DNA from 4 places in the Williamsia sp. z71 genome. Region 2 is predicted to be linked to each of the others. Evidence: riboswitches for the same ligand, from Rfam matches in the RefSeq annotation. Region 2 holds a riboswitch; each other region holds the start of a gene.

Region 1 (7,943 bases), on a different contig from region 2:
AAGACTTCGCTGCCGAACACGACGCCATCGCCGCCCGTTGGATCGCACTCGTCGAGGCCGGCGCCGACCCGTCCGATGAACCCGCTCAGGCCAACGCCCGCCGGCATATCGCCTGGTTGCGGACGAGTGGTGCGCCCGTATCCGCCGAGTACATCCGTGGACTCGGCCAGATGTACGTCGATGATGCGCGATTCGGTGCCCACTACGCGCCCGCGGGCGCCGACCATCGCCGGCACGCCGAGTTCGTCAGGGATGCCCTCATATCGGCTTCCAAATAAAAAATTCGCGCCACTTACCTGCGTTCGCGCCGGTTGCAACCGGCGCAGACGTGAGTAAGTGGCGCGAATTTTTTATTTCGGGCGTCAGCCCTTGTTGATCTTGTGGGGTTCGGAGGCGGCGAACATTTCGTCGCGTTCGACGACCTTGACGCGTTCGCGGCCTTCGGCGGCACCCAGGGCGCGTTCGTGCTCGTCGAGGCGGTACCAGCCGTCCCAGGTGGTGAAGGCGACGTTTTTGTTGTCGAGGTACTTGATGATGGCGTCTTCGCCGGGCTCGGCCGGATGCAGGAGTTTGCCCTCGGCCATGTCATCGAGCAGGCAGTCGACGGTCTCGTTGGCGTCGCCCTTGGTGTGCCCGATCAGGCCGACGGGGCCGCGTTTGATCCAGCCGGTGGTGTACATGCCGGTCATGTGTTCACCCTGATCGAAGATCCGGCCGGCCTCGTTGGGGATGACCCCGGCCTGCTCGTCGAACGGCAGTTGGGGCAGGTTGTCCGACAGATATCCGACGGCCCGGTAGACCGCGCCGAGTTCCCAGTCGGTGTACTTGCCGGTGCCGCGGACGTTGCCGGTGCCGTCGAGTTCGGTGCGTTCGGTGCGCAGCCCGACGACTTTGCCGTCTTCGCCCAGGATCTCGGTGGGGGATTCGAAAAAGTGCAGGAACAGCTTGTGCGGGCGGCCTTTGGGGTCGCGGATCGCGTACTGCTCGATGATGGTGGCGACCTGGTCGGTGATCTTGCTCGATCGGCGGGCCATGGTCGAGCCCTCGTCGTAGTCGATGTCTTCGGGGTTGACGATCACATCGATGGTCGGGGAATGATCGAGTTCTTTGAGCTCGAGCGGGGTGAACTTGGCCTGGGCCGGGCCGCGGCGACCGAAGACGTGGACCTCGACGGCCTTGTTGGCCTTGAGACCTTCGTAGACGTTGGCCGGGATCTCGGTGGGCAGCAACTCATCGCCGGTCTTGGCCAGTACCCGCGCCACGTCCAGTGCCACGTTGCCCACACCGATGACCGCGACCTTTTCGGCCTCGAGCGGCCAGGTGCGGGGGAAGTCGGGGTGTCCGTCGTACCAGGCGACGAACTGCGCGGCGCCGTAGGAGCCGTCCAGGTCGATACCCGGGATCTGCATCGCGCGGTCGTCGGTGGCGCCGGTGGAGAAGATCACCGCGTCGTACATGGTCTGCAGGTCTTCGAGCGCGATGTCACTGCCGAAGTTGACGTTGCCGATCAACCGGATCTGCGGCTTGTCGAGGACCTTGTGCAGGGCGGTGATGATTCCCTTGATCCGGGGATGGTCCGGGGCCACGCCGTACCGGATCAACCCGAACGGGGCCGGCATCCGCTCGAACAGATCGATCGAGACACCTGACAATCGGCCCGCTCCCTCTGGTCCCGGCGCCGGGTGGTCTTTTGCGAAGTCCGACTTCATCAATGCGTCGGCGGCATAGATACCGGCGGGGCCGGCACCGATGATGGCCACGCGAAGCGGGCGGTTCTGATCGCTCATGAGTCGCAGTTGCTTTCTCGTGCGGAGAGTTCAGGCGGCCGTCACCGACGCGGACCTGGGGTGGCTACTTCCCTCCCACGGTAGGCGCTGGACCTGGCCGGAACCAAAAACGTCGGTTTCAGGGTCAGTCAAGTAAGGGTTGGCTGACCAAAATCTTGTTAACCGTCTCACGCTGGTGGCAGGTCGGGCAAATACGAGCGATAAGCTCGCGGCCATGGCAGGAAGCGACTCCGCACCCGACCGCAAGCGGTCAGGTGGGGGCAAAGAGACAGAACCAGAAGTTTTCGACGACGAGCGACGGACCATCTGGCCGTTCCTGGTTGCGGTCGTGATCATGGTGGTGGTCCTCGGTGCGATCGTCCTCATGCAGGTACTTCGCCCGGCGGAGGACCGGCTGACGGACCAGGCGAAGGTGACCCACGCCATCAACGATTACTACACGGCGCAGAACGCGATCAACTACACGAGCTACCGTGCCGTTTTCTGCACCGCAGAACTCGACTCGGCGGACTTCCCGACCCAGGACGAGTTCAGGGCCGAATACCAAGAAGCCCGGGACGCCGACGGCAAGATCGAGGTCGAGAACATCTCGGAGACCGTCGTCAACGGCGACCGGGCAACGGCGAATGTGCACTGGTTCCGGGAAGAGAAGAGCGAAACCACGATCACACCTATTGTTCTGGTCAAAGAGGCCGGTAACTGGAAGGTGTGCTCATGAGCTACGCAGGTGATCTGACCCCGCAAGAAGCCTGGAACCTCCTGCGCGAGGATCCGACCTCGGTGCTCGTGGACTGTCGGACCCAGGCCGAGTGGAGCTACGTGGGCGTGCCGGACCTGACCGATGTCTCCAAGAGGGCGATCTTCATCGAATGGGTCAGCTTTCCCGACGGTGCCCGCAACGCCGATTTCGTGACGCAGCTGCGCCAGGCCGGTATTGCGGACGATCAGCAGGTCGTGTTCCTCTGCCGGTCCGGACAGCGTTCGATCGGTGCAGCCGAGGCCGCGACCGCCGACGGCGTGGCCAAGGCGTACAACATTCTCGACGGTTTCGAGGGTGCGACCGATCAGGACGGACATCGCGGTGCGGTCGGGTGGAAGGCAACCGGCCTCCCGTGGCGGCAGTCGTGATTCCGGCCGCCGGCTACCAGACAATGCATTGCGCACGATGGAGGACGAGTTGAACGCCAATCTGCCCGAGGGACTTTCGCCCGAGACCCTCGCTGTGCGCGGAGGCCTCATGCGGTCCGGCTTCGAGGAGACCTCCGAGGCCATGTACCTGACCTCGGGCTATGTCTACTCGTCCGCGGCCGCGGCCGAGCGGGCTTTCACCGGCGAGGACGAGCGCTTCGTCTACTCCCGTTACGGCAACCCGACAGTGGCGATGTTCCAGGAGCGACTCCGTCAGCTCGAGGGCGCCGAGGCATGTTTCGCCACCGCCAGCGGCATGGCCGCGGTTTTCGTGGCACTCGGTGCGCTGCTCAAGGCCGGTGACCGGCTGGTCGCCGCACGCAGCCTGTTCGGTTCGTGCTTTGTCGTCTGCAACGAGATCCTGCCCCGCTGGGGCGTCGAAACCGTCTTTGTCGACGGCGAAGACCTCGAGCAGTGGGAACAGGCGCTCTCCGAGCCGACCGACGCGGTGTTCTTCGAGACCCCGTCCAACCCGATGCAGACCCTGGTCGACGTCGAGCGGGTCTGCGAGCTCGCCCACGCCGCCGGTGCACAGGTCGTGCTGGACAACGTTTTTGCGACCCCGCTCCTGCAGAGTGGCCTGGAACTCGGCGCCGACGTCATCGTGTATTCGGGTACCAAACACATCGACGGTCAGGGCCGTGTGATGGGTGGTGCCGTACTCGGGTCCAAGGAATACATCGACGGTCCGGTGCAGACCCTGATGCGGCACACCGGTCCGGCGCTGAGCCCGTTCAACGCCTGGACGTTGCTCAAGGGACTCGAGACGATGCGGCTGCGGGTGGATCACTCGACCGCCGCGGCGCTGCGCATCGCCGAGTTCCTCGAAGCCGATTCGCGGGTTGCGCGGGTGCGATATCCGTTCCTGCAATCACATCCGCAGCATGATCTGGCGAAGAAGCAGATGTCGGGCGGTGGCACCGTGGTGACCTTCGAACTGGCCGACACCGGTTCGGTATCCGGGAAGGCGCGGGCGTTCGAATTGCTCGACGGTCTGCAGATCGTGGACATCTCGAACAACCTCGGGGACTCGAAGTCGTTGATCACGCATCCGGCGACCACCACCCACCGCGCGATGGGACCCGAGGGTCGGGCTGCGATCGGGTTGTCCGATTCGCTGGTTCGGCTGTCGGTCGGTCTTGAGGGTGTGGACGATCTGCTGAAGGATCTCGACCAGGCTCTGTAACGCAGAATTGGGCGACGCCGCCTGCGGCCGTCACCGGGGATCGGAGGGTGGGCATTTTTCACTCGCTGGCCGACTGGGTCATCTCGATCATCCAGTCGACGCCGCCGTGGGCGGTGTATCTCGTGGTGTTCGTCGTCATCTACGGAGAAGCGGCGGCCCTGCTCGGTCTGGTCCTGCCCGGTGAGACGGTCCTGCTCGCCGGTGGGGTCGCGGCCGCCCTCGGCGAGACCAACATCGTCTGGCTGATCGTCGGTGCGTGCGTTGCCGCGGTGCTCGGCGATTGGACCGGCTATTCCATCGGCCGCAGATCCGGTGGCCGCATCACCGAAACCCGCTTCGGCGGATGGGTCGGACGAGAACGCTGGCAGAAGGCCGAGGAACTCATCCGCCATGGTGGGGTGGCCACGGTGATCGGAGCCCGCTGGATCGGCTACGTGCGCACCGTGACCCCGTTTGTGGCGGGGATGAGCAAGATGCCGACGCGTCAGTATGTGCTGGCAAACGTCGCCGGTGGTGTCGTCTGGGTGACCGTGGTGTGCATCATCGGCTACGCGGTCGGTGAAACCGTCGGGGCGACGGTGATGTTCTACCTGGCTTTCGGTGCCGGGGCGCTCATGCTTCTCTATTTCGCCGCTCGCTGGTGGCAGCATCGGCGCAGGTCACAAAAGGCCGCGGCCAGCGCGGAATAACATTCACGCCGGGTTAAAGAGGTTCGATATTTGACAGGGAAATCAACGGCGCTGCAATGTGGTCATCGGTGACGAGTGTCAGCGACAAGCCCCGGCTTGCTGGCCGGCAACCCTCCATTCGCGGCGGGGTGCTCCGGGTGACAACCTGGCCGCTGTCTGTTCGGACGGCGGCAAGCGCGGACTCCGGCCGAGTCCGGATCTGAAGGGACTGTGGGTGACGAACTCCTCCACGAACGATTTGAAGGACGAGATCGCCCGGTTTGTGAAGGCCCGCCCGACCGATCGGGTCCTGTTCGCCTCCGAACTCGCCGAGGCCGTTGCGCTGGTCGCCGGTGTCGCGCCCGGTGGCGTCGTCACACTTGATCTGACCGCCGCCCTCACGAACCCCACCCCGATGGTGACCACCGGGTGGTGCCGGCGCAGGTCGATCTGGTGACCACCCTGGCCGCGGTGGACAGCGAGCTCGAACGCCGTAGCGCCGCACTCCTGATCGTTCCGGCCGTCGCCGAGGCCACCGGCGAAGTGGTGCCGCTGCCCGCGCTGGCGGCGATCGCACACCGACGCGGCGCGCGACTGCTGGTCGATGGCAGTGAGCTCGTGTCCCGGCGGGCGGTGAACCTGACCAGCCACGGGATCGACTACCTCGTGTTGTCCGGCCGGTCCGTCGCCGGTCCGGCGGTGGTTGTGGGCCGCGGCGACTGGCTCGCCGACTGTGCCGACGCCGATATCCACACCGTCGACGGCAACGTCGGCACTGACCGGTCCCCGGCCCGGGCGCTGGCCGACCTCGGTTACGAGAGCGCCGGTCTCCACGAGCAGGCACTGTCCGAGTGGCTTGACGCCGAAGCCGCCCGGCATCCCGGGATCCGCCGACTGCAGCTGTGGCCCGATGCCGGTGACCGCGTGGGAATCGCCTCACTGGCCGTGGCCGGACACCCTGAGCCCGCCGTCATCCGATGGGACGCCCACACCGGCGTCGATGAGCTTGCCCGGCAACTGAACTCACTCGTGGACAGCACTCTTGAGCAGGAGAAATCATGACCGAAGCAGATCGCGTCACCACCGTACGCACCCGCCCCGAACTGCTGGTCGCCATCGAGGGCGACAACCACCAGCTCGCCTGGAGCAGGCCTGGCCCGTCCGAGGCCCGGGGTTCGGCGGTCCGCCGGATCCGCCAGCCGGAATTGCGGGGCGGCATCAAGGAGCGAGCCGCACTGCGTGCCGGCTGGCAGGAACTGGGCGAGGATCCCGCGGACCTGGTGGTGGCGTTGGAGATCGACGTGGTGATCGCCGAGGACGCGGCCACCGCGCGGGCAGAGCTTCTGCGGCTGGGGGAGTCGAGGTTCGGCGACACCGTCCGCTATGTCGGCACCGCCAACGGATTGCTGACGCTGATCGTCGACATCTATACCGCCGAGGTCGCCGATGCGGTCATCCTGCGGCCTCTCGACCTGGGGCGGACGGGTGATCGGCCCGGTTCGGCCCAGCTCATCGCCGACCGCGTGCTGCCCGGACTGCTCGAACGGGCCACCGCGGCCTGACGCCCCACACCACGCCTGATCGCAGGCGTGATGCGGACCGATCCGCCGATCAGCTCTCGCCGTTTTCCCAGCGATCGATGATCCGTGCGCGAGCGTCTTCGGTCAGCGAGCCGTACAACCGCAGTCGTGCCATGCCGCCGTCCGGGAAGATGTCGAGGCGGGCCTCGGTCATCGGCCGGTCTGCCTCGATCAGGAACCGGTGTCGGGTGTCGGGTTGCAGGGCGGATCGGCCCAGAACCTCGAACCACTCACCGTTTTCGCCGTCGCGGCCACGAATCATCGCCGAGCCCGGTGCATTTCCCAAGAAGTAGCTGGTGTCGAGTTCGGCCAGGCCGATCGTCGACTCACCGGCCAATTTGACCTGGACCCAGTCGTTTCCGTCGTCGCGCCGCCGTGAGGTCTCCCAGCCTTCTCCCATCGTGCGGGCCCGGCCGGGCATCAGGAGGTTGTTCGGGGAACCGTAGAACATGTTGGAGCAGGCGGTGATCATGCCGCCGTTCTCGAGGGCGGCGAGGTCGAAGTGTCCGTAGGACAAGAACTTCGGGTCGGGGACGCCACGGCCGTGCACCCGGAATCGGGCCACGCCACCGTCCGGATGGATTGTGAGCCGCACATGGGTGAACCGCTCCTTGGAGTCCACCCGGAACGGATTCTGTGTATCGCCGTTGACCTCGACGCGATCGACGATCGTCTGCCACTTGGTGTTCTCGAGCAGCTCCGAAATGGTCGGAATGCCTTCGACCGCAGCAGCTTCCACTGAAATGCAGGGGGGGTAGTTGCCGACGAACCAGGATGTGTCGACCACGACGCCGTAGATGATGCCGGGGACACCGAGTCGCACGATGGCCTGGTCCACACCCGCTTCGCGCCGGCGCCGGGTTTCCCAGCCGTCATAGACCTGACCCTTGTGCCCGAAGGTCGCCGGTTGATATTCGGCGGCAGACGTCTTGATGAGATTCTCGGCCTCGGCGAAGAGGGCGTCGTTGGTCCAGAGGACCGCGCCGCCGAGAGCGCGTAGAGCCAGATCTGGCATCGAGGTGAAGTGGGGGCGCGAGTTCGGCGGGGATGGAGTCACGACTCATCAGGCTAGTGGCACCGCCCAGCGGGTGCGACTTGTCGCGCCGGCGACGCCCGGTTCTTGCGAAAGCTCCGTGACGCGGGCCATACTTTCTGCCAACAACTAGTTGCAAGTCGAAACTCGTTGAACCATGAGAAGGACCATGTTGAAGGAGACAGCGTCGCGCGACGCTCAGATTGCGGATCTCATGGAGGTCCTCGCGAGGCACCTGCGGGTGCGTGACCGGTTGTCGGCGACGCGGTGGCGAACCGCGGACGATGCTGTCGAGTCAGCGGCCTATCACTGCCTTTTTCGGCTGAATCGGGCGCCGGCACGCTCGGGTGAGTTGGCCGAGGCGCTGTTCAGCGACCCGTCGACCATCAGCAGGCACGTCGCTCAACTGGTCAAGCTGGGCTATGTCCGGCGTGAGGCCGATCCGCGCGACGGCCGGGCCACGATCCTCGTGGTCACCGAGTCCGGTGCGCAGCGGGTCGC
Region 2 (7,943 bases):
GGTGATCCGGCGGCGGATACGGTGCCGACCTCGCAGCCCGCGACCTGACAGTTCTTTTAGACCCGATTCGGCGTCGCCCGCACCCGACCGACCGCTGTATGAGCGGTCGGTCAGGGCCGGGTATCAGCCGCGGGCGAGGACGAGAGTCTTCTTGAGAAGGTCTGAGACCGCGTCGTATTCGGTGAGGAATCCGTCGTGGCCGTTGGCGGAATGCACCACATGCAATCCATCGACACAGCCGGGCATGAGCTCGGCCAACTCGATCTGCTGGCGCAGCGGGTAGAGCCGGTCGGAATCGATGCCACCGATCACAACGGGTACATGGCAGCTCCGCAGGGCGGCTTCCACGCCACCGCGGCCCCGCCCGACGTCGTGGTTGTTGAGCACCTCGGACAGCACCACATAGCTACCCGGATCAAACCGGCGGACCAGTTTGTCGGCCTGGTGCTCGAGGTAACTCTGCACCGCGTAGCGGCCACCGTGCAACGGATCTTCTTGTCCCTGAGGGAAGTTGGCGAACCGCTGGTCGAGTTCGGGTTCGCTGCGGTAGTACATGTGGGCGATGCGGCGGGCGATGCCGAGGCCGGACGTGGGGGTCCGGCCGGTGCCGTGATAGTCGCCGTTCTGCCAGTTCGCGTCGGCCTTGATCGCCGCGATCTGTGTTGTCTGCGTGCCGATCTGGTCGGCCGAGGCGCGAGCGCCGACGGCCAGGATCAAGCCGCTGCGCACTCGCTCTGGATAGCCGATGACCCACTCCAAGGCGCGTGCGCCACCCATCGAACCGCCGAGGACGGCTGCGACGGAATCGATCTGCAACGCATCGAGCAGGGCGACCTCGGCACGGACCTGATCGAGCACGGTGATGTGCGGGAACCGTGAACCCCACACCTGCCCTTCGGAATCCAGTGAGGCCGGGCCGGTGGAGCCGCCGCATCCACCGAGGACGTTCGCCGAGACGACACACCACTCGTCGGTGTCCACGGCGCCGCCCGGGCCGATCAGCCCGTCCCACCATCCGGGGGTGGGCTGATCGGGACCGGCGGGACCTGTTGCATGAGAGTCGCCGGTCAGGGCATGTAGTGCCAGAACAACGTTGTCGCGGGTGGGCGAGAGTGTGCCCCAGCGCTGAAACGCCAGGGTCACATTCTCGATCTGTCCACCGTTGTCCAACGAAATCGGGCCGACCGGCACACTGGTCAGCTGCCCATCGGGCAGGGATTCCCAGTCCGGATGAGTTCGTGGTGGCGTGTGCGGGTCGATACTCACCTCACTTGGCCGCAGCGAAGCCTGCGTCGAGGTCGGCGATGATGTCGACGACGTTCTCGATGCCGACGGCCAACCGGACCAGTCCGGGGGTGACGCCGGCGGCCAGCTGCTCCTCGGCGATCAGCTGCGAGTGGGTGGTCGATGCCGGATGGATGACCAGCGAGCGCACGTCACCGATGTTGGCGACATGGCTGTGCAGCACCAGTGCGTCGACGAACTTCTTGCCTGCGTCGACGCCGCCGACGATCTCGAAGCCGATGATCGCGCCCTGGCCGCGCGGAGCCAATTCCTGGCCCCGCTTGTACCAACGGGAGGATTCGAGGCCGGCGTAGGCCACCGACTCCACCTGGGGGTGCTCCTCGAGGTACTTGGCCACGGCCTGGGCGTTCGACACGTGGCGCTCGATCCGCAGGCTCAGGGTCTCCAGGCCCTGGGCGATGAGGAAGGCGTTGAACGGGGAGATCGCAGCACCGGTGTCGCGCAGCCACTGCACGCGCGCCTTGAGTGCGTAGGCCGGAGCGCCGAGGTCCGCGAAGATCGCGCCGTGGTAGCTCGGGTCCGGGGTGGTGAAGCCGGGGAACAGGTCGACGCCGTCACGCTGGCCGCGCCAGTCGAAGGTGCCACCGTCTACGATCACGCCGCCGATCGCGGTGCCGTGTCCGCCAAGGTATTTCGTGGCCGAATGCACCACGATGTCGGCGCCGTGTTCGAGCGGGTTGATCAGGTACGGAGTGGCGACGGTGTTGTCGACGATCAGTGGCAGACCCGCCTCGTGGGCGACGGCGGAGATGCCCGGGAGGTCGAGGATCTCGTTGTTCGGGTTCGAGATGGTTTCACCGAACAGGGCGCGGGTGTTGGGCTGGATGGCCGCGCGCCAGCTGTCGAGGTCTTCCGGGTCGTCGACGAAGCTGACCTGGATCCCGAGCTTGGGAAGTGTGTAGTGGAACAGGTTGTACGTGCCGCCGTAGAGACGGGGACTCGACACGACATGACCGCCGTTTTCGACGATGTTCAGGATCGCGTAGGTCTCGGCTGCCTGACCCGAGGCGACGAGAAGAGCCGCCACGCCACCTTCGAGGGCGGCGATGCGCTGTTCGACCGCGTCCTGCGTGGGGTTCATGATGCGGGTGTAGATGTTGCCCGGCTCGGCGAGTCCGAACAGGTTCGCGGCGTGCTCGGTATCGCGGAACGTATACGACGTTGTCTGGTAAATCGGCAGCGCACGGGCAGAAGTCGCCGAGTCCGGGCTCTGGCCGACATGGACCTGCTTGGTTTCAAAACTCCAGTTGTCAGCCGGATTGACGTCGGTGTCAGACATGTAGGACTTCTCTTTCATGGTCGGTGGACATCCAATTAGAGGGTCCGACCTTCCGGACCCCGCGCTTGCCGCGGCGAACCGCAACCTGGTCGTCACCCGGAGCACCCCACCGCGGTTGGAGGGTTGCCGGTCAGCTAGCCGGGGCTCATTGCTGACACTCAGGACCTGGCCAAAAGGATATAACACGCGGATCCTGCGCAAAAAAGCGTTCAGCGCACGGCGATTCTGCGGCTCGCCGTCGGCTGCGCCGTGCTGTACTACGTTCATGCGATTGGCCTTCGGCAAAGGTTGTCGTAACTTCAGTGAAGTTGCCTCAAATCACCCGAGGCCGTGTGCGATTCGAGACACCTGGGGCTGCTGTGAATGATGGTTCAAGACGTCGTCGGGCAGTCCCGACCCGTTCCGGTCGCCGGGTGACGGCGCTTGCGTCGGGGGCCGCGGCAGCCGCGCTGCCGGTACTGACCTTCCTCGGTAGTGCCCCGGCGCTCGCCACCGAAGCCCCGGCGGAGTGTGGCAACGGCGCCGTGTTCGTGGTGGCCGGAACCGGCGATCCGGAGTTCCTGCACACACGGGGAGTGGAGACCCGGTACATCGCCCAGGGTTATGTCGTCAAACGGGTCGACTATCCGGCGACATTCTGGCCGCTCGGTGCCCAGAGCTACGACGCCAACATCGAGGTCGGACAAGCCGTGCTCACCGATGATGTGGCGACCTATCAGGCCAGTTGCCCGGGCAAGCCTGCCGTCATCACCGGCTATTCGCAGGGCGCTCGAGTGGCCGGCGACGTACTGGCCGACATCGCGGCGGGTAAGGCGGATGGTGTCAGTGCCGACGGGGTGTCGGGCGAGCTCTATGCCGACCCGCGGCGACGCGGAACGAGCGCCGGCGCCGGGGCCGAGGTCAATCTCATCAATGCGTATCCGGGCGCGATGCTCGACGGTTCGCGCGACGGCGATTTCGGCGATGTGACGGTCTACTCGGTCTGTATCGACGGTGATGCGGTCTGCGACGTGCCCGACCCTCGGCGAGATCCGATCGGGGCGCTGGACGCGTTGCTGGGTTTCTGGGTCAAGCACTTCAGCTATGGCGACATCATGTCGGCGGGCCCGGGGGCGTCCGCCGGCGCCGATGGGGTGACCGTCGTCGAGGGCTCCGACGGGGCCACGGTGATCCTCGTCGGTGCCGATCCGTCACTGACCACCGTGCTGGCGCAGGTCGGACTACCCAACCTGCTGCGCCCGGTGATCCTCGATTTCCCGCGTCTCGAACCAGCTGTCATCCAGCCGATCTCGCGCGCGATCATGGGCTTGCTGCCGGCTCTGCCGCAGCTCGGGCACGGTGCGTATCTCACCGACCTGTACGCGATCCGGGACGCGCTGTCGGGGGACCCGGCGGCCTGGTCCGCGATCTTCGGGAGCGCGGTCAGCGTCGTCGAGTATCCGGTGAACTTCGTCCGGGACTGGGTGGCGGTGATCGATGCGGTCCTCGACCGGCGTGACCCGGATCTGGGGTTCATCGCGGCGCCGACGGTGCGCACCGTGGCCACTGCGGTGTTCGGTGCGGTGGTTCAGGCCAGGACCGAGCCGGCGGACCCGGCCGCTCACCCCGCCGTCGTCGACGATTCTCAGAAGGTCCTCGCCGTGGCGCCCGTTGGTCACTCGCCATCGGCCGATCACCCGCCCGAGTCGGCCGCAGTCGTTGCCGAGCCCGGTCGACATCGGGCGCCGGAGGGGCCGGCGGCGCCGGTGGTCGACGGGTTCACCACTACGCCGGGGTGGAATCAGCTCCCCGACACTGCCGATTCCGACCTGCCCGCCGATCCCGGCCGTACCGGTTCGGCGGACGATCAGGAACCGGAGACTCCGGCTCCGGCTGCAGTCGAAACGCCTGCCGCGACCGAGACAACGTCCATCGACGTGCCGGCCGACCTCGCCGTCACCCCGTAATCCGGGTCTCCCGCCACCGCGCGGACACGTCGATCTGTGGGTCAGTTCACGTCCGATCCCGGAATGAGCCGTGACCCCGACGGGGTTGACACCGTAGTTGCCCCGGCAATGAATTGCCCCGGCAGTGTCGCCGTCGCCCCGATCGACTTCGAGAGGTTCACCCATGTCTGCTGTCAGCACCGTCGCCCCCGAATCCTCGGGGGCGGTGCGGAGCGGTAGACGCAGCGCCATCCTGGCCCTGTCACTCGGCGCATTCGGTATCGGGACCACCGAATTCGTCGCGATGGGGCTGCTGCCCCACATCGCCGACTCGCTGGGCACCACCGAACCGACAGCCGCACATGTGATCTCCGCCTACGCGCTCGGCGTCGTGGTGGGTGCCCCGACGATCGCTGCACTGACCGCGCGAATGCCGCGACGCACCCTGCTGATCGCGCTGATGGTCGCGTTCACCGTCGGCAATGTCGCCACCGTCCTCGCCCAGAACTACGGCATGCTGATCGTCGCCCGCTTTGTCGCCGGACTGCCACACGGCGCCTACTTCGGGGTCGCGGCGCTGGTCGCCGCACATCTGGCGGGCCCCGAGTCCAGGGCGAAAGCGGTGGGTCAGGTGATGATCGGTCTGAGCGTCGCCAACGTCGTCGGGGTGCCCGCGGCGACCTGGCTCGGTGGTGCCGTCGGTTGGCGGGCCGCCTTTGTGGTGGTGGCCGTCATCGGGTTGTTGACGATTGTGGCCCTGTTCATGTTCCTGCCCGCACTCTCGGACATGAAGATCACCAATCCGATGACCGAACTCGGTGCGTTGAGACGCCCGCAGGTGTGGTTTGCGCTCCTCATCGGCATCGTCGGATTCGGTGGGATGTTCGCCTTCTACACCTTCATCAGCACCACGCTGACCACCGTCTCGGGCGTCTCCGAGTCGCTGGTCCCGTTTGCCCTGATGTTGTTCGGTCTGGGCATGGTCGCCGGCAACATCCTCGGCGGTGTCCTGGCCGATCGCGGTGTGGTGAGGGCGATCCTCATCAGTCTGGTCTCCATCGTGATCGCGCTCACCGCTTTCGCCGTGCTGGCGAGCAGTGCCTGGGCCGCGCTGATCCTGACCTTCTTCATCGGATTGACCGGGATCGCGCTGACCCCGGCGCTGCAGATCCGGTTGATGGATGTCGCCGAGGACGCTCAGACACTGGCCGCGGCCCTGAACCACTCGGCGCTGAACATCGCGAACGCGGGTGGGGCGTGGATGGGTGGACTGGTGATCGCGGCCGGATACGGATACCGCGCACCGTCGCTGCTCGGCGCCGGGCTGGCGGTCGCCGGACTCGTTGTCCTCGGGCTTGCGATGTTGTACGCCCGCAGACCCGCTGTCACAGGCCGCACGTAGGCTCGCCCGACGTGACCACAATCGTGACGACGATCAACGTAAACGGCATCCGCGCCGCGGTGAAGCACCGTTCGGAGCGCAATCTGGGGCTGATCCCTTGGCTGCGTGAGACCACGTCGGACCACGTCTTGCTCCAGGAGACCCGGGCCACCGAGGAGCAGGTCGCCGAAGCACTCGCCCCGGCCCTCGACGACGGTTGGTTCCTGAGTCTCAGCGAGTCGTCGGTCAAGGGCCATTCGGGTGTGGCGATCCTGTCCCGCACCGCACCGGACAAGGTGCGCAAAGGTTTCGGCAGCGATGAGTTCGACGCCACCGGGCGCTACATCGAAGCCGATTTCGGAACCCTGACGGTGGCCAGTCTGTATCTGCCCAAGGGTGCGAGCGACGGCCCGAAGCGCGAGGCGAAGTTCCGCTTTCTCGACGAGTTCGGAGCGCACCTGGGCGCACTCGGCCGCAAGCGCCGGGGTGTCGTGGTCGGTGGCGACTGGAACATCGCGCCCACCGCCCTGGATCTGAAAAACGCCAAGGGCAACGTGAAGAACCCCGGCTTCCTGCCGGAGGAACGCGCCTGGGTGGCCGGGATCCTGGACTCCGGGTGGACTGACGTGGCCCGCGATCTCGCCGGCGAGGTCGCCGGGCCGTACTCCTGGTGGAGCTGGCGCGGCAAGGCATTCGACAACGATTCGGGCTGGCGCATCGACTATCAGCTCGCCAACAAGACGATGGCCGCTGCGGCGACCAAGTCCTGGGTCGACCGCGCCGGTGCCTACGATCTGCGGTGGTCAGACCATGCTCCGGTCACCGTGGAGTACGCCTGAGGGGCGAGCGGGCCAAACGTCCAAGCGCGGTGTGTGTGAAATGCGGTGGCGGCCGGATGAGAGAATTCGGTGGTGATGCAATCGGCAAGCGAAACCAAGCCCGCCCGGCGCAAGCGAGTGCTGTCGGGTATCCAGCCCACCAGTGATTCCTTTCATCTCGGGAACTATCTGGGCGCGGTCCAGCAGTGGGTGAGGTTGCAGGACGAGTTCGAGCAGGCGTTCTACTTCATCCCCGACATGCACGCGATCACCACCGCCCACGACCCCAAGGCGTTGCGGGATCGCTCGCGACGCAGCGTCGCCCAACTGCTGGCGCTCGGCGTCGATCCGGCCCGCTCGACCATCTACCTACAGTCACATGTGCCGCAGATCGCCCAATTGACCTGGGTGCTCTCGTGTCTCACCGGTTTCGGCGAGGCCGGCCGGATGACGCAGTTCAAGGACAAGTCGGCGAAACAGGGCACCGATCACGCCAGTGTCGGGCTGTTCACCTACCCGATCCTGATGGCCGCCGACATCCTCACGTTCCAGGTTGATCAGGTACCGGTGGGCGAGGATCAGCGCCAGCACCTGGAGCTGACCCGGAATCTGGCCCAGCGCTTCAACTCTCGGTTCGGCAAGACGTTCATCGTTCCCGAGGCCTACATCGTCGCGGAGACCGCGAAGATCTATGACCTGCAGAACCCGTCGGCGAAGATGAGCAAGTCCGCCGAGTCCGACTCCGGGTTGATCAATCTGCTCGACGATCCCAAGCGGTCGGCGAAGAAGCTCCGGTCGGCGGTCACCGACAACGGCCGGGAGATCGTCTTCGACCGGGAGAACAAGCCGGGCGTGAGCAACCTGTTGACGATTCAGTCGGCACTGACCGGCAAGTCGGTCGACGATCTGGTCGCCGGATACGACGGCCAGGGTTACGGCCAGCTCAAGGTGGACACCGCCGAGGCACTGACCGAGTTCGTGACCCCGTTGCGGGCCCGTTTCGACGAACTGCTGTCCGATCCGGCGCAACTCGATCAGATCCTGGCCGCGGGCGCGCAGACGGCCCGCGAAGTGGCCTCACGAACGTTGGCAACGGTCTATGACAAGGTGGGATTTGTAGCTCCAGTGCCGCTCGACTGAGACCGAACGGGGAACGACATGCCACAGGCTCGCGCCGGTGCAAAGCTCAAGCCACGGGCATCCGATCAAGGCCAGGACGAACGCACCCCGGGTGT
Region 3 (7,943 bases), on a different contig from region 2:
CACCGTCGTTGCGACCTCCCGATGGCATGGAGGCCGCGGCCCACTACCACGCTGCGTCGATCGACGATGTCGGCGGCGACTTCTACGACCTGTTCGCCCTGTCGGCGCACAAGTGGGGGTTCTTCCTCGGCGACGTGTGTGGCAAAGGGGCCACCGCGGCGGCGGTGACCTCGCTGACCCGCTACACGCTGCGCGCCGCGGCGGTGTACGACGACGACCCGATTGCGGTGTTACACAACCTCCACACGGTGTTGCATGCCAATCACCATGGTGACGAACCACGGTTCTGCACAGTGATCTTCGGGGTGCTCACCCGCCACGACAACGGTTTCGACGTCCACCTCGCCAGTGGTGGGCACCCACCCGCACTGCTGCTCAGCGCCGCCGGTCAGGCGCAGTACGTGAGCACCGAGGGCGGGCAATTGGTCGGCATCCTGCGCGATCCCCGGTTCGTCTCGACACGGATCCATCTCGATGCCGGCGACACCCTCGTCCTCTACACCGACGGGCTCACCGAGGCGCGGACCGGACCGGGTCCCGAGCGGTATGACGACGACGGTGCGCTGCTCGAGTTCGCGTCGGCACACACACCGACGTCGGCAGGCCAGATCATCGAGGACTTGGGGGCATTGCTCGACACTTTCGGTGCCGGCCTCGAAGACGACACCGCGCTCTTGGCGCTCAGTGTCCCCGACCCCGGGGTCTAGAGGGTTCGGAGGGCGGTGAGCAGTAGGTCGACGTCCTCGGAGGTCGAACCGAGGCCGAGGCTGGCGCGCACCGCCCCCGAACCGTGGCCCAGGCGATCGAAGAGCGGGTGGGCGCAGAATCGTCCATCGCGCACACCGACGCCGTGTTCTGCCGACAGATGGGCTGCCACCTCAGCGGCCCGATGCCCGTCGACGACAAAGCTGACAACGCCAACGGCGTCGGTGCTGTCGGTGAAGATCTTCAGGGGGTGCACGCCCGGGATCTCTGCCAGGCCGTTGCGCAACTGTTCCGTGAGCGCGGTTTCATGGGAAACCACGGCATCACCGAGGGACGCGATCTCTACGCAGGCCGCCGCGAGCGCGGCCGCACCCAGGACGTTGGGTGAGCCGCCCTCATGACGGGCGGGCGACCGCGCCCACGTCACGTCCTGCTCGGTGACGTTCAGAACGGCACCACCACCGGCCAGGTATGGTTCGGCGACGTCAAGCCAATCCCGGAGTCCGACAAGCACTCCCGAGCCGAATGGTGCATAGGTCTTGTGACCGGAGAACGCCAGGTAGTCGATGCCGGCGGCGGTGATGTCGATCCTGCGATGCGGAACCAGCTGCGCTCCGTCGACGGCAATTCGGGCACCATTGCGGTGCGCGAGATCAGCCAATTCATCGATCGGCAGGATCTCACCGGTGACGTTGGACGCGCCGGTGACCGCCAGCAGCACCGCGCCGGTGTCCTTGAGGGCGGTCTCCACCCGGCTGATCGTCGCAGTGAGCGTATTCGCGGTCCGCACCACGTGAACATCCCTCCACGGCAACAGATTTGAATGATGTTCCAGGTCGAGGACGACGACCTTACCCGGCACGCAGCCGGCCAGGAGGTTCAGGGAATCGGTGGTGTTCCGGGTGAAGATCAGGCTGTGCTGCTGCCCGGCGCCGACGAACTCCGCGACCTGCGCGCGGGCGCTCTCGTATGCCTGGGTGGTGACCTGCGACGCGTAACCGGCCCCGCGGTGGACGCTCGAATACGTCGGCAGGAGTTGCGTGATCCGCTCGACGACGCTGCACAGAGCCGGCGCACTCGCCGCGTAGTCGAAGTTGACGTATCGCGTGGTCGAGCCATCACTCAGTGGCGCTCGGGTATCCGAACCCTCAATCGCTGCAAGGGCTTCCAAGGATCGTCCCAGTGTTGCAGTGCTCATTGCTCACACCCTCCGGTGTCAGGGATTCCACACGCGCCGCCAGTTCGAACCCTGCCGATGCGGCAGTTCGAACTCGGACGTGGGAGTTCCGCGCTTGCCTGTTCGGGTTCGAACAGGCCAGGTCTTCACCCGGAGCACCCCGCCGCGATGGAGGGTTGCTGACCAGCAAGCCGGGGCTGTGCGCTGGTACTCGTGACCGACGACGACGCTAACAGACTTCTTCGGCGTCGTCCATACCCATTTTGCTTTAACTTCTCGGCGATCGGAACTCCGCGCATCCTTCGGATTTGGGCAGGAGCGTGCGTATGGTTCTGTCCAACAGTTGAAATCCTCCGACCCGGGCATGCCCCCACGATGCCCGGATTCACTTGGTGGACAACAGCTGCCCTGTGTCAACGAGTATCAGCGCCAAGTTCCAGCTTGCTGGTCGGCAACCCTCCACCGCGGCGGGGTGCCCTGGATCAAAGACACGGTCCCAGCCTTCACCGGCATGGGGCAAGCGCGGGGTTCAGGCATCTGAGCCCGAGGATATCTCCAGGAGTTCGATGATCATTCACATCCGCCGTGCTGCTCGCTGCGTGGTCAGCACCGCACCCACTTACCAGGAGAGCACCTGATGTCCGTGTGGTCCGACAGGCTTCGATCCAACAAGGAGCAGATCGTCGACAGTCCCCCTGACCACCACACCCGGCTCATCGCGGTACCTGCTCTCGAACAGCGACACGAACACGAGGGAGCAGGTCGATCCACATGAGCGTGACAAGGGTCGACACCGTCGTCGTCGGTGGCGGGGCGATGGGTTCGGCCGCCGCCTGGCAACTCGCCCGGCGAGGCACCGAGACCGTTTTGCTGGAACGCTTTTCACCCGGACACCGCAACGGCGCGTCCCACGGAGCGTCACGGATCTTTCGCACCTCCTACGCCGAGCGCCCCTACGTAGAGCTGGCCCGCGAGGCCGAAACGCTGTGGGCGGAACTCGAACAGGAGTCCGGGTCAGAGCTGCTCACCATCACCGGTGGCGTCGACCAAGGATGGACGCACCGTCTGACCGCCATCTCCGATACCCTCGCCCACCTCGGACTCGTCCATCAGTGGCTCGAGCCCGACGAGGCCTCGCAGCGCTGGCCCGGAATCAGATTCGACGGCCGCGCGTTGTATTACCCCAACAGCGGCCGACTACATGCGGACAACGCTGTCAGCGCGCTACAACGCAGCGCAGCAGCCCTCGGCGCAGAGGTTCGACACGAATCGCAGGTGATCTCGATCGACGTCACAGACGACAACTCGGTCACCGTACGCACCGATGACCAGGAGTACGTGGCCCGACGTGTGGTGGTGGCGGCCGGCGCCTGGGCGACGAAGCTGTTGTCGGGCATCGTGCCGCTGCCACAGATCACCGTCACCCAAGAGCAACCTGCACACTTTGTACCGCGTGACCAGGACGCCGAGTGGCCCAGCTTCGGGATCCTGCACGACCCGGACGGACCGAACGCACCCGAATTCGGTGGTGTGTACGGCCTGTCCTCGGGTGCCGAAGGCGTCAAGGTCGGGTTCCATGGAACCGGACCGGTCGTTGACCCCGACCACCGCGATTTCACGGCGGAACCACGGCAACTCAAGGCCTTGCAGGAATACGTCCGCCATTGGGTGCCCGGCGTCGATGCCGACGCACTGACCCCGATCAGCTGCACGTACGCCACCACACCCGACTCCGACTTCGTCATCGACCGCCGCGGTCCGGTTGCGGTCGCCGCCGGATTCTCCGGACACGGCTTCAAGTTCGTGCCCGCCATCGGCCGCCTCCTCGCCGACCTCACCGCCGACAAAGATGCCCCCGAGCTGTTCTCCTTCCGCTCCCACTCCGCAGAAAAGGTTGTCTAGCCATGTCGAGATTCGCCAGTCCAGCCGATACCGAGACCTACGGTGAGTACACGATCACTCGCGAACCGGACGACACCCGACCGGTGTATCGATTCGCCGGACGTATCAGCGGCGACGGATCCACGCCCTACCCGGCCGTCGCTGATCGCTATCACGTCTATTCCGGTTGGTTCTGCCCGTGGGCTCAGCGGGTCACGCTGGTCATCGAGCTGGCCGGCCTCACCGATGTGATCAGTGTCAGCTACGTCGACGGTGCGCGCGATGCCCGCGGGTGGGCATTCCGCGAGACCCACGGCCCCGACCCGGTGAACGGCTTCACCCTGTTGCGCGATGCCTATGAGGCCACCGAACCCGGCTTCGACGGCCACGTGTCGGTCCCCACCCTGTGGGACCGCGAGACGAAGCAGGTGGTGAGCAACACGTTCGACACACTCGACGCCGATCTCGCGTCGCAGTATCGCCGTCAGATCACCAGTGAGTTCGACCTCTACCCAGAGGATCTGCGCCCGCAGATCGACGAGTTGGAAGTCTGGTTGCGAGCCACGGTCAACAGCGCCGCACACGTGGCCACCGGAACCGGTTCGGTTGCCGAGGAAGCCGCGGCCACGGTGTATCAGGCATATTCAGAACTCGACAGCCGTCTCGCCGAAGATCGATACCTCCTCGGCGACAACGTCACCCTGGCCGACGTCCGGCTCTGGGTGACGCTGGTTCGGCACGATGCTGCGGTGGCCAGGACCGGTACCAGGCGTCTCATCGACTTCCCGAATCTGTGGCGCTATGCCCGAGATCTGTACTCATTGGATGCATTTCGCGCCACCACCGATTTCGCATCCTTCGGCGCATCGGACGCCGTAGCCGATGAATGGCAGTCGCCGATCACGTCGTCCGCAGCAGCTCACTAGGAGTTCGAAATGGCACCGCCCATCCCCCTGTCGGTACTCGACCTTCTGCCCCGTCCCAGCGGGTCGGACACCACCACCGCAATGCGCAACACCATCGACCTGGTCCAGCGCGCCGAACAGTTCGGATATACCCGCTATTGGTTCGCCGAACACCATACGAATCCGGGGGTCCTCGGTTCATCACCCGCCGTCGAGATCGCACTGATCGCAGGTTCCACCTCGACCATCCGGTTGGGTTCGGCCGGAGTGCAATTCGGTCATCGGACGCCGCTCGCGACGGTTGAGGAGTTCGGCCTGATCAACACGCTGTACCCGGGTCGCCTCGACCTCGGTATCGGACGATCCATTTCTCGCCCCGCCCCGGAGACGACCACGGGATCGGAATCGGTGACCGAAGTCGCAGCAAAAAACTATTTGTCCGCCCGCGGCGGAGCGGCCCACACCGAGGACACATACACCCCCAATGGTCTGCTCCTGCCCAAGATCTACAACATCGCCGGCGCGTTTGCGAGTAAGTCCATCACTCACCTACTCGACCTGCTCCAGCAACCCGGCGCGTACGCCCCGAGCTATGACGAGCAGATCTCCACCGTTCTTGCCCTCCTCGACGACACATATGTCAGTCCACAAGGGCTTCCCGCTCACGCCACCCCGGGAGCTGGTGCCGACGTGCAGGTCTGGATCCTCGGCGCCTCCGGTGGATCCAGCGCTGCCGTCGCAGGGACGAAGGGTCTGCGCTTTGTTGCCAGTTATCACCACAGCCCGAGCACGGTCATCGACGCGGTCGACGCCTACCGGGCAGCATTCCAACCGTCCGCGGACGTCCCGGAACCGTATGTGGCGGTATCGGTGGATGCGGTCATCGCCGAAACCGATGACGAAGCAGCCGAATTGGCGAGCGGATATGCACCTTGGGTCCGCAGCATCCGGCGCGGCGAAGGCGCGATCCCGTACCCGAGTCCGGCGCAGGCAGCTGCGCTGGAATGGACCGACGACGACCGCGAACTGGTCCGCGACCGGGTGCTGACGCAATTCGTCGGATCGCCGTCCACCGTTGCCGACAAACTCGAGGTCTTGCGGGACGCCACCGGAGCCGCCGAGCTCTCGATCACGACCATCACGCACGACCACGCGGCGCGGGTGCGCTCGTACGAACTCATAGCGAAAGAATGGCTCAGCCGGTGACAGCTCGGACCACACCGGACACCGCTGTACTCGATAATGCCATGTGGGAGAGCCTGATAGGAGCCCATCTGCATCTGAGCGAGGGCACCACCCGCGCGCGGCGATACCTCCCGACGATCTCGCCGTTCGTCGGGGTCGGTGATCTGGGCGATGCGCAGACGTGGAGCGATCTCGCCGATCTGATCGGCCCCGGACAAGAAGTTGCACTGCCTGTCGACGTGGCCGATCTGCCCGACGGCTGGGAGATCGTCATGAGCGGCCCGGGCGTCCAGATGGTTGCCACAGAGACGCTGAAGCCACGGCCCGAACCCGGCGCCGTACGACTCGGCGCGGACGACGTTCCTGACATGCTCGCGTTGATCGACCGCACCAAGCCCGGGCCTTTCAGTCCCGAAACATACCGACTCGGAACATATCTCGGGATCCGTCGCGAAGGCCGGCTCATCGCCATGGCCGGCGAGCGCCTCCATCCACCCGGATGGACCGAAATCAGCGCGGTGTGTACCGACGCCGACTTCCGTGGCGAAGGCCTGGCCACCCGGCTGGTCCTCGCTGTCGCCGACGGAATCTACGCGCGGGGTGAGACACCGTTCCTACACGCGGCGGCCGAGAACACCAACGCCATCGAGTTGTACAAACACCTGGGCTTTCGGTTGCGGACCCGCATCACCTTCACCGTGGTCCGGTCCCCCGATCACTGATCAAGGGGCATTGCGCACACGTCGCCGACAATGGCGCGTGGGCTGTCGACGGCGGGCTGGCTGTAGGATTCTCTTCGGAGTATCGCCCAGCTCCAAGCGTTCACCCTGTGATCGCTGACAAATGGTGACGTGGAGGTCCTCCAGACCGAGGGGGCACCCACGTCCTCAGCTTCACAGTATCCGGCGCCGTGCGGCGACGGATACGTTTGGATCAGGGCCTGCCGACTGATTTTGACCACCCCGGCGAGATGCGCAATGGAGCGAGCAGATGGACAGTCCACAAAATGATCTCGAGTCCGGCATACACGACCAGATCGCGCAAATGGCCCGCGAGTTGCATGGGTCACGCGATCAACAGTTGACCGCTGAACAGGTACTCAAGGATGTTACCGAGGCCTCCGTGGCGCTGCTACCGACTGTTGCCCACGCCGGGATCACCTTGATCAAAAAGCCCGGCCCCGGACGCGAGGGAATTCTCGAAACAGTTTTGACCAGTGGTCCGGTTCCCGCGCAGGCCGACGCCTTGCAGCACGAGCACGGTGAAGGCCCCGGGCTCGATACGATCTGGGACCAGTACACAGTTCGGATCAACAACGTCGAGACGGAACAGCGATGGCCGAAACTGATGCCGGCGCTGTACGAACAGACGCCGATTCGATCGGTCCTGTCGCTTCAGCTTTACACCAAGGGGCACGAACTCGGGGCCCTCACTCTCTACGCCGAGGTTGCCGATGCATTCGACACCGACACCGAAGACCTCGCAGTCGACCTCGCCACCCACGCTGCCATCGCGTTGGGCGCCGCCCGCAAGGGCAATCAGTTCCGCAGCGCACTGGCTTCCCGAGACATCATCGGCCAGGCCAAGGGCATCATCATGGAACGCTATAACCTCCATGCGGTGGAGGCCTTCGCGCTCCTACGCAAGCTCTCGCAGGACGCGAACATCCGAGTCGCAGACGTAGCGGCCCGACTGGTGGAGCAAGACCATCCATTGCCATTTGGTGTCACTGAGTAGGGGCCTCACGTGCAGCGTTCGAAGGCCCGAGCGCCCCGGTCGAGTTTAGTGATCGCGGCTAAAGGTTTGCGGCTCCGTAAGCCGGGTAGTCAATCGGCAGGTCGGGGTTTCAGCCCGCAGGCTTCGATTTAGATACCCGGGTCAAGCAGGAGCCGGGGTATCGCCCGGGGGACCGTTCAGCCGATTTCTGTCCCCTGCCGACGTAGCCGTGGGTACGACACACGTGCCGTCGACACACGTGCCGGCCTCGGGGTCACCGATGAGGTCGAACGGGCTGAGCGACGGATCAGACATTGCTGGACTCCTCGGCCCGGACTTTGTCGAGCACACCGGTGAACGTCTCGGACGATTGC
Region 4 (7,943 bases), on a different contig from region 2:
GCCTGTTCGGTGTCGCTGACCGGGGCCGGAAGGTCGGAGACGATTCGGCGGGCTCGTGAGGCGAGTTGGCGTGCCGAGGGGGTCGTGGACCCGAGGATCTCGGCGATGTCGGCGAAGGGCACGCCGAATCCGTCATGGAGGACGAACGCAACGCGCATTGCCGGGGTGAGGGTTTCGAACAGCACCATCGCGGCGTAGCGGCTGTCCTCTGCCGCGATGACGGCGTGCAGGGGATCGTCGTACTCGGGGGAGGGGACGACCTGCGTCACGACCGGCTCCGGAAGCCATTGGCCCACATGCTTTTCGCGGACGACAGCGGCGGATTTGAGACGGTCCAGACAGATTCGTCCGACCACGGTCGTCAGCCAGGCTCCGAGATCATCGATCGAGTCGCTATCGGCCGCATCGAGGCGCAACCAGGATTCCTGGACGGCATCTTCGGCATCGCTGATGCTGCCGGTGATCCGGTACGCCACCGACAACATCCGGCTGCGTTGCTCTTCGAAACGCTCCGCGAAGGTACCCATCGGATCGGAGTCCACGTGCCCGCTCCCTCAGGCCGCTATCGCGGCATGCATCTCCCACACGATGACCTCGGCATCGGAGGTGGCGGTCAGCTGCTGTCCGCCATCACCGTGGACGCGGACCGCGTCGCCGGTGCCGAGCTCCCCGACGCTCTCCATCTCGACCTCACCGCGCGGGACGAAGACGTGCAACAGGGGAGCGTCCGGCAGGGTCAGTGGACGCTGCCCGGGGGTCATGCGCGCCACATGCATGGTGGCATAACGATTTTTGATGCGGATCGCGGAGTGGTCGGCGTACCGGGGCATGCCCGAGGCCACCGGAACGAATCCACCGGACAACAATTCATGGTCGATCTCGAGTTGCTCGTATCCCGGTGTGATCCCGGATTCGTCGGGGACAACCCACATCTGGACGAAGTGCACCGGATCGTGGGTCTCGTCCGCGCTGTCCTGGCGCCAGACGTCGTTCTTCTCCGAATGCATGATCCCGGTGCCGGCGCTCATCCGTTGTGCCAGGCCGGGGTAGATGACGCCGTTGTGTCCCATCGAATCCTGATGGACCAGGGAACCCTGCAGAACCCAGGTGACGATCTCCATGTCCTGATGGGGATGGGTATCGAAACCCTGCCGGGGCAACACGATGTCGTCGTTGTTGACCATCAGGACGCCGTGGTGGGTGTTGGCCGGGTCGTAGTGGTGGCCGAAGGAGAAGGAATGTTTGGAGTCGAGCCAGCCCGCATCGGTCTTGAAGCGGCTGTCGGCGCGGCGGAGGTCGAATCGGGTGGGAGGTGTTGCGGTGGTCATCGGTGGGGCCTTTCGGGTGGAGCGGTATCGCCTACAGGTCGTGCCTAGAGAACGTGCGAGCCGTACATCTCGCCGAGCGGATCGGCGATGAGTTCGAGGCGGGCGCCATCGGGATCGCGGAAGTACAGCGACACCTCGCTGTGTTCGATGAGTTCAACGCCTGCGTCGATCAGCTTGTCGCGCAAGTGTTTCCAGCGCTGCGGTTCGACACTGATCGCGACGTGGTGCAGTCCGCCGAGGACTTCCTGGTACGGCCCGACGTCGAGGCCGGGAAAGTCGAAGAACGCCAGGAGGTTTGAGTTGCCGATGTCGAAAAAGAAGTGCGAGGAGCCGGGATAGTCGCGGTTCTCGATGAGTTCGGTCAGCGGGAACTCGAGCAGGTCTTGGTAGAACCGGACGGTGCGTTCGACGTCGCCGCTGACCAGTGCGGTGTGGTGCAGACCGCGGGCCGAGGACGCCGGCCGGGAGTCGGCGGGTACCAGGTGTCTGGCGCGGATCGCCTCACGTCTGCCCGCGTATTCCTGCGAGCGCTTGTTCTCGGTGTCGGCGGTGCTCATGGCCGGTCCTTCCGTGCGGGGGGTCTTCATCCAGTGTGCGCTTCGAGTGGCCAGAGGTAAATGGTTGCGTTGTCAACTACTTTGGTAGCGTATCGCAACTGATTGCGTTGTCAACTACTTTGGCTATGCTCTGAACCGTGGAACCAACACAGTGGCTCAGTGAGGACGAGCAGCGGACCTGGCGCGCGTACCTGGATGCGACCCGGTTGCTGTTGCGGACGCTCGATCAGCAGCTCGCCCGGGATGCGGGCTTGTCCTTCACCGACTTCGAACTGCTCGTCGTCTTGTCCGAGGCGCCGCAGCGCCGACTGCGCATGCGGGATCTCGCTGATGCGATCACCACCACACGAAGCGGCGCCACCAGGGCAATCGGTCGTCTGGTGGACGCCGGATGGGTCTGCCGCGTCGAATGCGAAGACGACAAACGGGGCATGTTGGCCGAACTGACCGACGCCGGGATGCAGAAGCTGACCTCGGCGAGCCCCGGACATGTCGCCGCGGTCAGGCGAAATGTGTTCGATCTGCTGAGTACGCGCGATGTTGCCGTGGTGGGCCGGGCATTCGCGGACGTGCGTGAGCACCTGCAGCAGCCGCCGGCATAGGCGCCCGGTCGATCGCCGACTCGGTCGGCTGCGGGGGTTGGCGAAAAGTCGTTGCGGGTGCAAGCAGCTTGCCGAACCCCAAGTGCGCACGGTCGGCAACTGATCGTTGCTGATGACAGGGCGCGAGATCGCGTTTGTTCCGTGTGACATTGCAGCACCCCGGGGTCATCGATGACCGGGGGGTTTGAACCCGACTGAATCTAACCGTTCCACGGTGGGTGGGCACCGGCCTACTGTGCACAAGGATCATCAAGAGCGACTGAGAGACCCGGCTCGCTGACGTCGCAGCAACCCCCCGCCTCGGCGGGTGCGGGTGCTACTGCCGGGACCGATGAAGGTTGTGTCATGTCATCAGTTCAGGAGTCCGGGTGAAGTTTCTGTTGATCAGTTTGATCACCCACACGCCCCACCCGTTGTCCGGCGAGACCGTGTCCCCGGCGCAGCGGTTTCGAGAAGTGATCGACACTGCGGTCCTCGCAGAGGAATTGGGGTTTGACGGCTTCGGGGTGGGCGAACGGCACGAGAGGCCGTTCATCTCCTCGTCGCCACCGGTTGTGCTCAGTAACATCGCCGCACGGACCTCGACGATCGCGCTGTTCACCGCGGTGACAACGCTCAGTCTGCTCGACCCGGTCCGCGCCTTCGAGGACTACTCGACCCTCGACAATCTTTCCGGCGGTCGACTGCAACTGATGATCGGCAAGGGTAACGGCGCCGCGCAGGCCAAGCTGTTCGGAGTCACCGAGGCCGACCAATGGGAGCGCAACCGCGAAGGTTACGAACTCTTCCGGCGACTGTGGGAGGACGACACGGTCACCTGGACCGGCAAGTACCGTCCGTCGTTGATCGACGCCGAGGCGTTGCCCCGCCCGCTGCAGAAGAAGATCCGCGTCTGGCACGGTAGTGCCACCAGCCGCGAATCAGTCGACCTGGCAGCGTTTTACGGGGATCCGCTGTTCTCTGCCAACGTCACCAACCCGGTCGAACCCTATGCGGCATTGATCGACCACTACCGAGCGCGGTGGGCGGCATACGGGCACGACCCGGCGGATGCTCTTGTGGGTGCCGGATCGGCCGGGTACTACGCCACCAAGAACTCGCAGGATGCGATCAACACCTACCGCCCGATCTTCGATGCCACCTTGGCGAGAATCGGGTCATTCGGTCTGCCGCTGGTGTTTCCGACCCTCGAAGACGCTGTGGAACGCAGCTCGCTACTACTCGGAAGTCCACAACAGGTGATCGACAAGGTGTTGCGGTACCACGAGAAGTTCGGCCATGAGGTGATGCATCTGCATGCTGACGCCGGCGGCCTGAGCAATGCCCAGCACCGCGACTCGCTCGAACTCTTCCAGTCCGAGATCGCCCCGGTGCTGCGGCGCGAGATCCCGAGTCGCCCGATCGCCACTCCCACCGCGTTGGAGGTGCTGTCGTGACTGCCCCGACCCGGATCCCGCCGTCGACACATGTCGGCCGCCGCACGTCCACACGTTTCCTCTGACACTTCGAAAAAGGACAACCATGCCAGTAGAGTTCCTGGGGATCGCAGCCACGAATGACGGCACCGAGACCCACCCTCGTACCACCGCCGGTTCGTTCGACCGCGAGTACACACTCAAACTCGCTCGTGCACACGAGGATTTCGGGTGGGACCGGATCCTGTTCGCCTATGGCGCCGGTGCTCCCGAACCCGCGGCGGCCGCCTCGTACATCGCAAGCAACCTCGACCGCATCGAGATCCTGCTGGCGCACCGTCCCAATGTCTCGTACCCGACCTTCGCCGCCAAGACCTTCGCCACCCTCGACCAGATCTCCGGGGGACGGGTGACGGTGCACTTCATCACCGGCGGCAACGACACCGAACAGCAGCGGGAAGGTGACTTCCTGACGAAAGACCAGCGGTACGAACGCACCCGTGAGTACATCCAGATCGTCAAGAAGGTGTGGACCAGCCGCGAACCGTTCGACCACAACGGCACCCACTACCGGTTCAACGACTTCGTCTCCGATGTCTTCCCGGTGGCGCAGCCACGGCCCGACATCTCCTTCGGCGGGTCGTCGCCGGCCGCCTATGCGGTAGGTGGCGCGGAGGCTGACATCTACGCGCTGTGGGGTGAACCCCTCGAGAACACCGCCGAGCAGATCGCGTCGATCACCGCCTCCGCGAAAGCTGCAGGTCGACAAAAGCGCCCGCGGCTACAGGTCGCGTTTCGGCCGATCATCGCACCGACCGATGAATTGGCCTGGCAGAAGGCCGAATCGATACTCGGTCAGCTCAATGCCCGGGCAGCCGGCGCCGCCCAATTCCCACGCGGATTCTCTCTGACATCGCCTCAGAACGCCGGCTCTCAGCGTCTGCTGGAGATAGCTGATTCAATCGACCGCTTCGGAGCCGCGGGATGGACGGCAACGGCCAAAGCGACCGGGGGCGGCGGAAACTCCAATGCGCTGGTCGGTTCTCCGGAGACGGTGGCGGCCGCGCTGCTCGAATACCACGACCTCGGGATCGAGATCCTCTCGGCGCGCGGCTACGACCTGCTCGACGACGCGATCGACTTCGGCCGGTATGTGATTCCGATCGTTCGTGAGGAAGTCGCAAAGCGCGACAGGGATATCCAGGGTGTGGCGTGATCGAGTTGGTTCAAAACCAACCTGATTTTATTGAAGATATTGGGGCGCAACGGTTTAACCTCATCAGTGAGTTGACAGTGGGTGAAGCAGCCGCCGCTTCGCCGCAGAAGCGTGCCACCGCCAGGATCGACGAAGGAAATCGATGAATGCAAGTGTGTCCCGACCGCTACTCGCCGTATTCGGCGCGGCGCTGATGACAGCAACCCTGCTCAGTGCCTGCGGGTCCGACGCCTCCGGCGGCGAGGGCGACGCCGGCCCCGCCACGCCGGGTGGAACCCTGCGCTACGGATTGTCCGGGGCGCCGACCTGTTCGGATCCCGCTCAGGGCGCCACCAACCAGACGATTTATGTCACCCGCCAGGTGGTCGACTCCCTGACCGACCAGGATCCGGGAACCGGCGACATCACGCCGTGGCTCGCGGAGAGCTGGGAGATCAGCCCGGATGCCAAATCGTTCACGTTCAAGCTCCGCGACGGTGTGACATTCAGTGATGGCACGCCGCTCACCGCGGAGTCCGTGAAGAAGAACTTCGACTCGATCCTCGCCCTCGGCGCCGCAAAAACCCCGCTGGCCTCGAGTTATCTGTCCGGTTATATCGGAACCACCGTGGTCGACCCGCTGACGGCGAAGATCGACTTCAGCACACCGAACGCGCAGTTCCTGCAGGCCACATCGACCTCGCAGCTCGGTCTGCAGGCCGACGCCACCATCGCCCAGACCGTCGAAGAGCGGTGCCTCGGGACCAATATCGGCAGCGGGCCGTTCACCTACGCGGACTGGCAGCAGGACCGGTCGGTGTCGCTGGTCAAGCGCACCGGCTACAACTGGAGCTCACCGGTCTTCGCCCATACCGGCGAGGCGTATCTCGATCGCATCGACTTCACCGTGATCCCGGAGTCGGGCGTGCGCACCGGATCGCTGTCCTCCGACCAGCTCGATGCGGTCAGTGATGCGCTGCCCCAGGACGTGCCGCAGATCGAAGCGGTCGGTGGCCAGGTCCTCACCACGCCGAATCCGGGCATCACGTTCGGATTCCAGCCCAATGTCACCCGTGGGGTCCTCGCCGATCCGGCTGTGCGGCAGGCGATCATCCCGGCCATCAACCGACAGGAACTCGTCGACACCGTATTGGGCGACGACTTCAATGTGGCCACCAGCGCCCTGGCCGCGAATACGCCCGGGTACACCGACCTGTCCTCGGAGGTGACCTTCGATCAGGACAAGGCGCGCTCAATTCTGGACCAGGCAGGGTGGGACGAAGGTGATGATGGAATCCGGGAGAAAGATGGACGAAAGCTCGCTTTCACGCTGTCGTTCAGCGCCGTGTTCACCGGTAATCAGGCAATTCTCGAGTTGGTCCAACAGCAGCTGAAGGCCGTTGGGGTGGATCTGCAACTCGGTCTCCTGTCGAATGCCGAGTTCACCGCGTTGCAGGCAAGCGGAGACTACGACGCGTTGTACTACAACAGCACTCGCGCCGACGGAGACATCCTGCGAACGACCTTCGGACTCGAGAGCCGCAACCTGAATCAACGTGGCCCGATCCCGGTGCTCGATGAGGCCCTCACCGAGCAGCTCGCGACGACGGACACAGCGCAGCGCGGCGCCCTGCTCGCCACCGCGCAGGAACAGGTCATCTCGGACGGGCTCTGGATCCCGACGACCGAACTGTCCCAGGTCATCGGTATCGGATCGACGACAGAAGACCTCAAGTTCGACGCCTCGGCCAGACTCGTGTTCTTCGACACCTGGATCTCCGGGAACTGATCGTGATCCGCTATGTCGGACTGCGGGCGCTGCAGGCGGTGGGCGTGCTCTGGGCATCGTTCACGGTGGCCTTCCTGATCCTGTTCGCCCTACCGTCTGATCCGGTCAGCATTGCCGTACAGGGCAATTCGGCGACGCCGGTAGATCAGCAGGCCGTTGCGGATCTGCAGGCCCGGTACGGACTCGACGAGTCGTTGTTGTCGCAGTACTGGACCTCGCTCACCCACGCGATCCGCGGCGACTTCGGTACCTCGATCTCCACGGGGCAACCGGTCACCACCGCGATCGGCGACGCGGTGCCCAACACGCTGGCACTGGCACTGTCCGCGTTGATCCTCGCGCTGCTGTTCGGTGGGCTGATCGCCTTTGCGACCACCTATACGCGGGCCGGGTGGTTGCGTACTGCACTGCAGGCGTTGCCGCCGTTGGGTGTTGCGGTCCCGACGTTCTGGGTGGGGCTGATGTTGTTGCAGGCCTTCTCGTTCAACCTGCACCTCTTCCCGGCGTTCGGGGACAGTGGCTTCTCGACTCTTGTGCTGCCGGCGATCACGCTGGCTCTGCCGACGGGTGCGGTGATCGCCCAGGTCCTCGCCTCGAGTATGGGCACCACCTGGCGGCAGCCGTTCGTCGAAACGGCACAGGCCAAGGGAGCGAGCCGGTTCCGGGTCGTGACGCATCATGTCGTGCGGCTGGCCAGCATCCCGGCGCTGACCATCGCGGGCGTGCTGATCGGCAATCTGATCGCCGGCGCGGTGGTTGTGGAGACCGTCTTCTCCCGGGCCGGGGTCGGCCGCCTGATGCAGACGTCGGTGATGGCCCAGGACATCCCGGTCGTGCTCGGCATCGTGGTGCTCTCGACGGTGGCATATGTCGTGATCAATCTCGTCGTCGATCTGCTGTACCCACTCATCGACCCGAGGATCGTCGAGACGTTCCGGAAGAAGCCGCCGTCCACCGACGCCCCGGCGTCCGGCACCACCGAGAAGGAGGCCGCGCATGTCTGACCTCGTCCTCGCCGACAACGAGATCCGGGCCCGCGAGGCCGAGGCGGCACGCC

Evidence for each region. Region 2 has a riboswitch for S-adenosylmethionine ahead of AC51GR_RS18425 (bifunctional o-acetylhomoserine/o-acetylserine sulfhydrylase). Riboswitches for the same ligand answer to the same signal wherever they lie in the genome.
Region 1: linked by a shared signal. The riboswitch ahead of AC51GR_RS01495 (hypothetical protein) and the one ahead of AC51GR_RS18425 (bifunctional o-acetylhomoserine/o-acetylserine sulfhydrylase) in region 2 are both predicted to bind S-adenosylmethionine.
Region 3: linked by a shared signal. The riboswitch ahead of AC51GR_RS22690 (aminotransferase class V-fold PLP-dependent enzyme) and the one ahead of AC51GR_RS18425 (bifunctional o-acetylhomoserine/o-acetylserine sulfhydrylase) in region 2 are both predicted to bind S-adenosylmethionine.
Region 4: linked by a shared signal. The riboswitch ahead of AC51GR_RS23285 (LLM class flavin-dependent oxidoreductase) and the one ahead of AC51GR_RS18425 (bifunctional o-acetylhomoserine/o-acetylserine sulfhydrylase) in region 2 are both predicted to bind S-adenosylmethionine.

What each region holds. Positions count from the first base shown of each region.
Region 1 covers NZ_JCANWX010000001.1:345,635-353,577, forward strand. The annotation lists gene AC51GR_RS01465 (MerR family transcriptional regulator) at 1-278, shown strand, start outside; gene AC51GR_RS01470 (FAD-dependent oxidoreductase) at 363-1,787, opposite strand; gene AC51GR_RS01475 (Rv0361 family membrane protein) at 2,002-2,505, shown strand; gene AC51GR_RS01480 (rhodanese-like domain-containing protein) at 2,502-2,915, shown strand; gene AC51GR_RS01485 (O-succinylhomoserine sulfhydrylase) at 2,953-4,161, shown strand; gene AC51GR_RS01490 (DedA family protein) at 4,209-4,850, shown strand; SAM riboswitch class IV at 4,918-5,033, shown strand; gene AC51GR_RS01495 (hypothetical protein) at 5,065-5,286, shown strand; gene AC51GR_RS01500 (aminotransferase class V-fold PLP-dependent enzyme) at 5,259-5,891, shown strand; gene AC51GR_RS01505 (hypothetical protein) at 5,888-6,391, shown strand; gene alc (allantoicase) at 6,441-7,466, opposite strand; gene AC51GR_RS01515 (MarR family winged helix-turn-helix transcriptional regulator) at 7,612-7,943, shown strand, end outside.
Region 2 covers NZ_JCANWX010000007.1:236,951-244,893, reverse strand. The annotation lists gene AC51GR_RS18435 (Hsp70 family protein) at 1-48, shown strand, start outside; gene metX (homoserine O-acetyltransferase MetX) at 124-1,266, opposite strand; gene AC51GR_RS18425 (bifunctional o-acetylhomoserine/o-acetylserine sulfhydrylase) at 1,268-2,584, opposite strand; SAM riboswitch class IV at 2,641-2,750, opposite strand; gene AC51GR_RS18420 (PE-PPE domain-containing protein) at 2,998-4,530, shown strand; gene AC51GR_RS18415 (MFS transporter) at 4,694-5,911, shown strand; gene AC51GR_RS18410 (exodeoxyribonuclease III) at 5,923-6,729, shown strand; gene trpS (tryptophan--tRNA ligase) at 6,805-7,848, shown strand; gene yhjD (inner membrane protein YhjD) at 7,867-7,943, shown strand, end outside.
Region 3 covers NZ_JCANWX010000010.1:158,009-165,951, reverse strand. The annotation lists gene AC51GR_RS22695 (PP2C family protein-serine/threonine phosphatase) at 1-707, shown strand, start outside; gene AC51GR_RS22690 (aminotransferase class V-fold PLP-dependent enzyme) at 704-1,903, opposite strand; SAM riboswitch class IV at 1,989-2,101, opposite strand; SAM riboswitch class IV at 2,294-2,411, shown strand; gene solA (N-methyl-L-tryptophan oxidase) at 2,654-3,784, shown strand; gene AC51GR_RS22680 (glutathione S-transferase C-terminal domain-containing protein) at 3,787-4,689, shown strand; gene AC51GR_RS22675 (LLM class flavin-dependent oxidoreductase) at 4,699-5,874, shown strand; gene AC51GR_RS22670 (GNAT family N-acetyltransferase) at 5,859-6,575, shown strand; gene AC51GR_RS22665 (GAF and ANTAR domain-containing protein) at 6,844-7,590, shown strand; gene AC51GR_RS22660 (hypothetical protein) at 7,732-7,884, opposite strand; gene AC51GR_RS22655 (DsbA family oxidoreductase) at 7,877-7,943, opposite strand, start outside.
Region 4 covers NZ_JCANWX010000011.1:95,181-103,123, forward strand. The annotation lists gene sigJ (RNA polymerase sigma factor SigJ) at 1-527, opposite strand, end outside; gene AC51GR_RS23270 (pirin family protein) at 555-1,328, opposite strand; gene AC51GR_RS23275 (VOC family protein) at 1,373-1,885, opposite strand; gene AC51GR_RS23280 (MarR family winged helix-turn-helix transcriptional regulator) at 2,023-2,487, shown strand; SAM riboswitch class I at 2,731-2,825, shown strand; gene AC51GR_RS23285 (LLM class flavin-dependent oxidoreductase) at 2,856-3,923, shown strand; gene AC51GR_RS23290 (LLM class flavin-dependent oxidoreductase) at 4,009-5,118, shown strand; gene AC51GR_RS23295 (hypothetical protein) at 5,115-5,264, shown strand; gene AC51GR_RS23300 (ABC transporter substrate-binding protein) at 5,261-6,886, shown strand; gene AC51GR_RS23305 (ABC transporter permease) at 6,889-7,890, shown strand; gene AC51GR_RS23310 (ABC transporter permease) at 7,883-7,943, shown strand, end outside.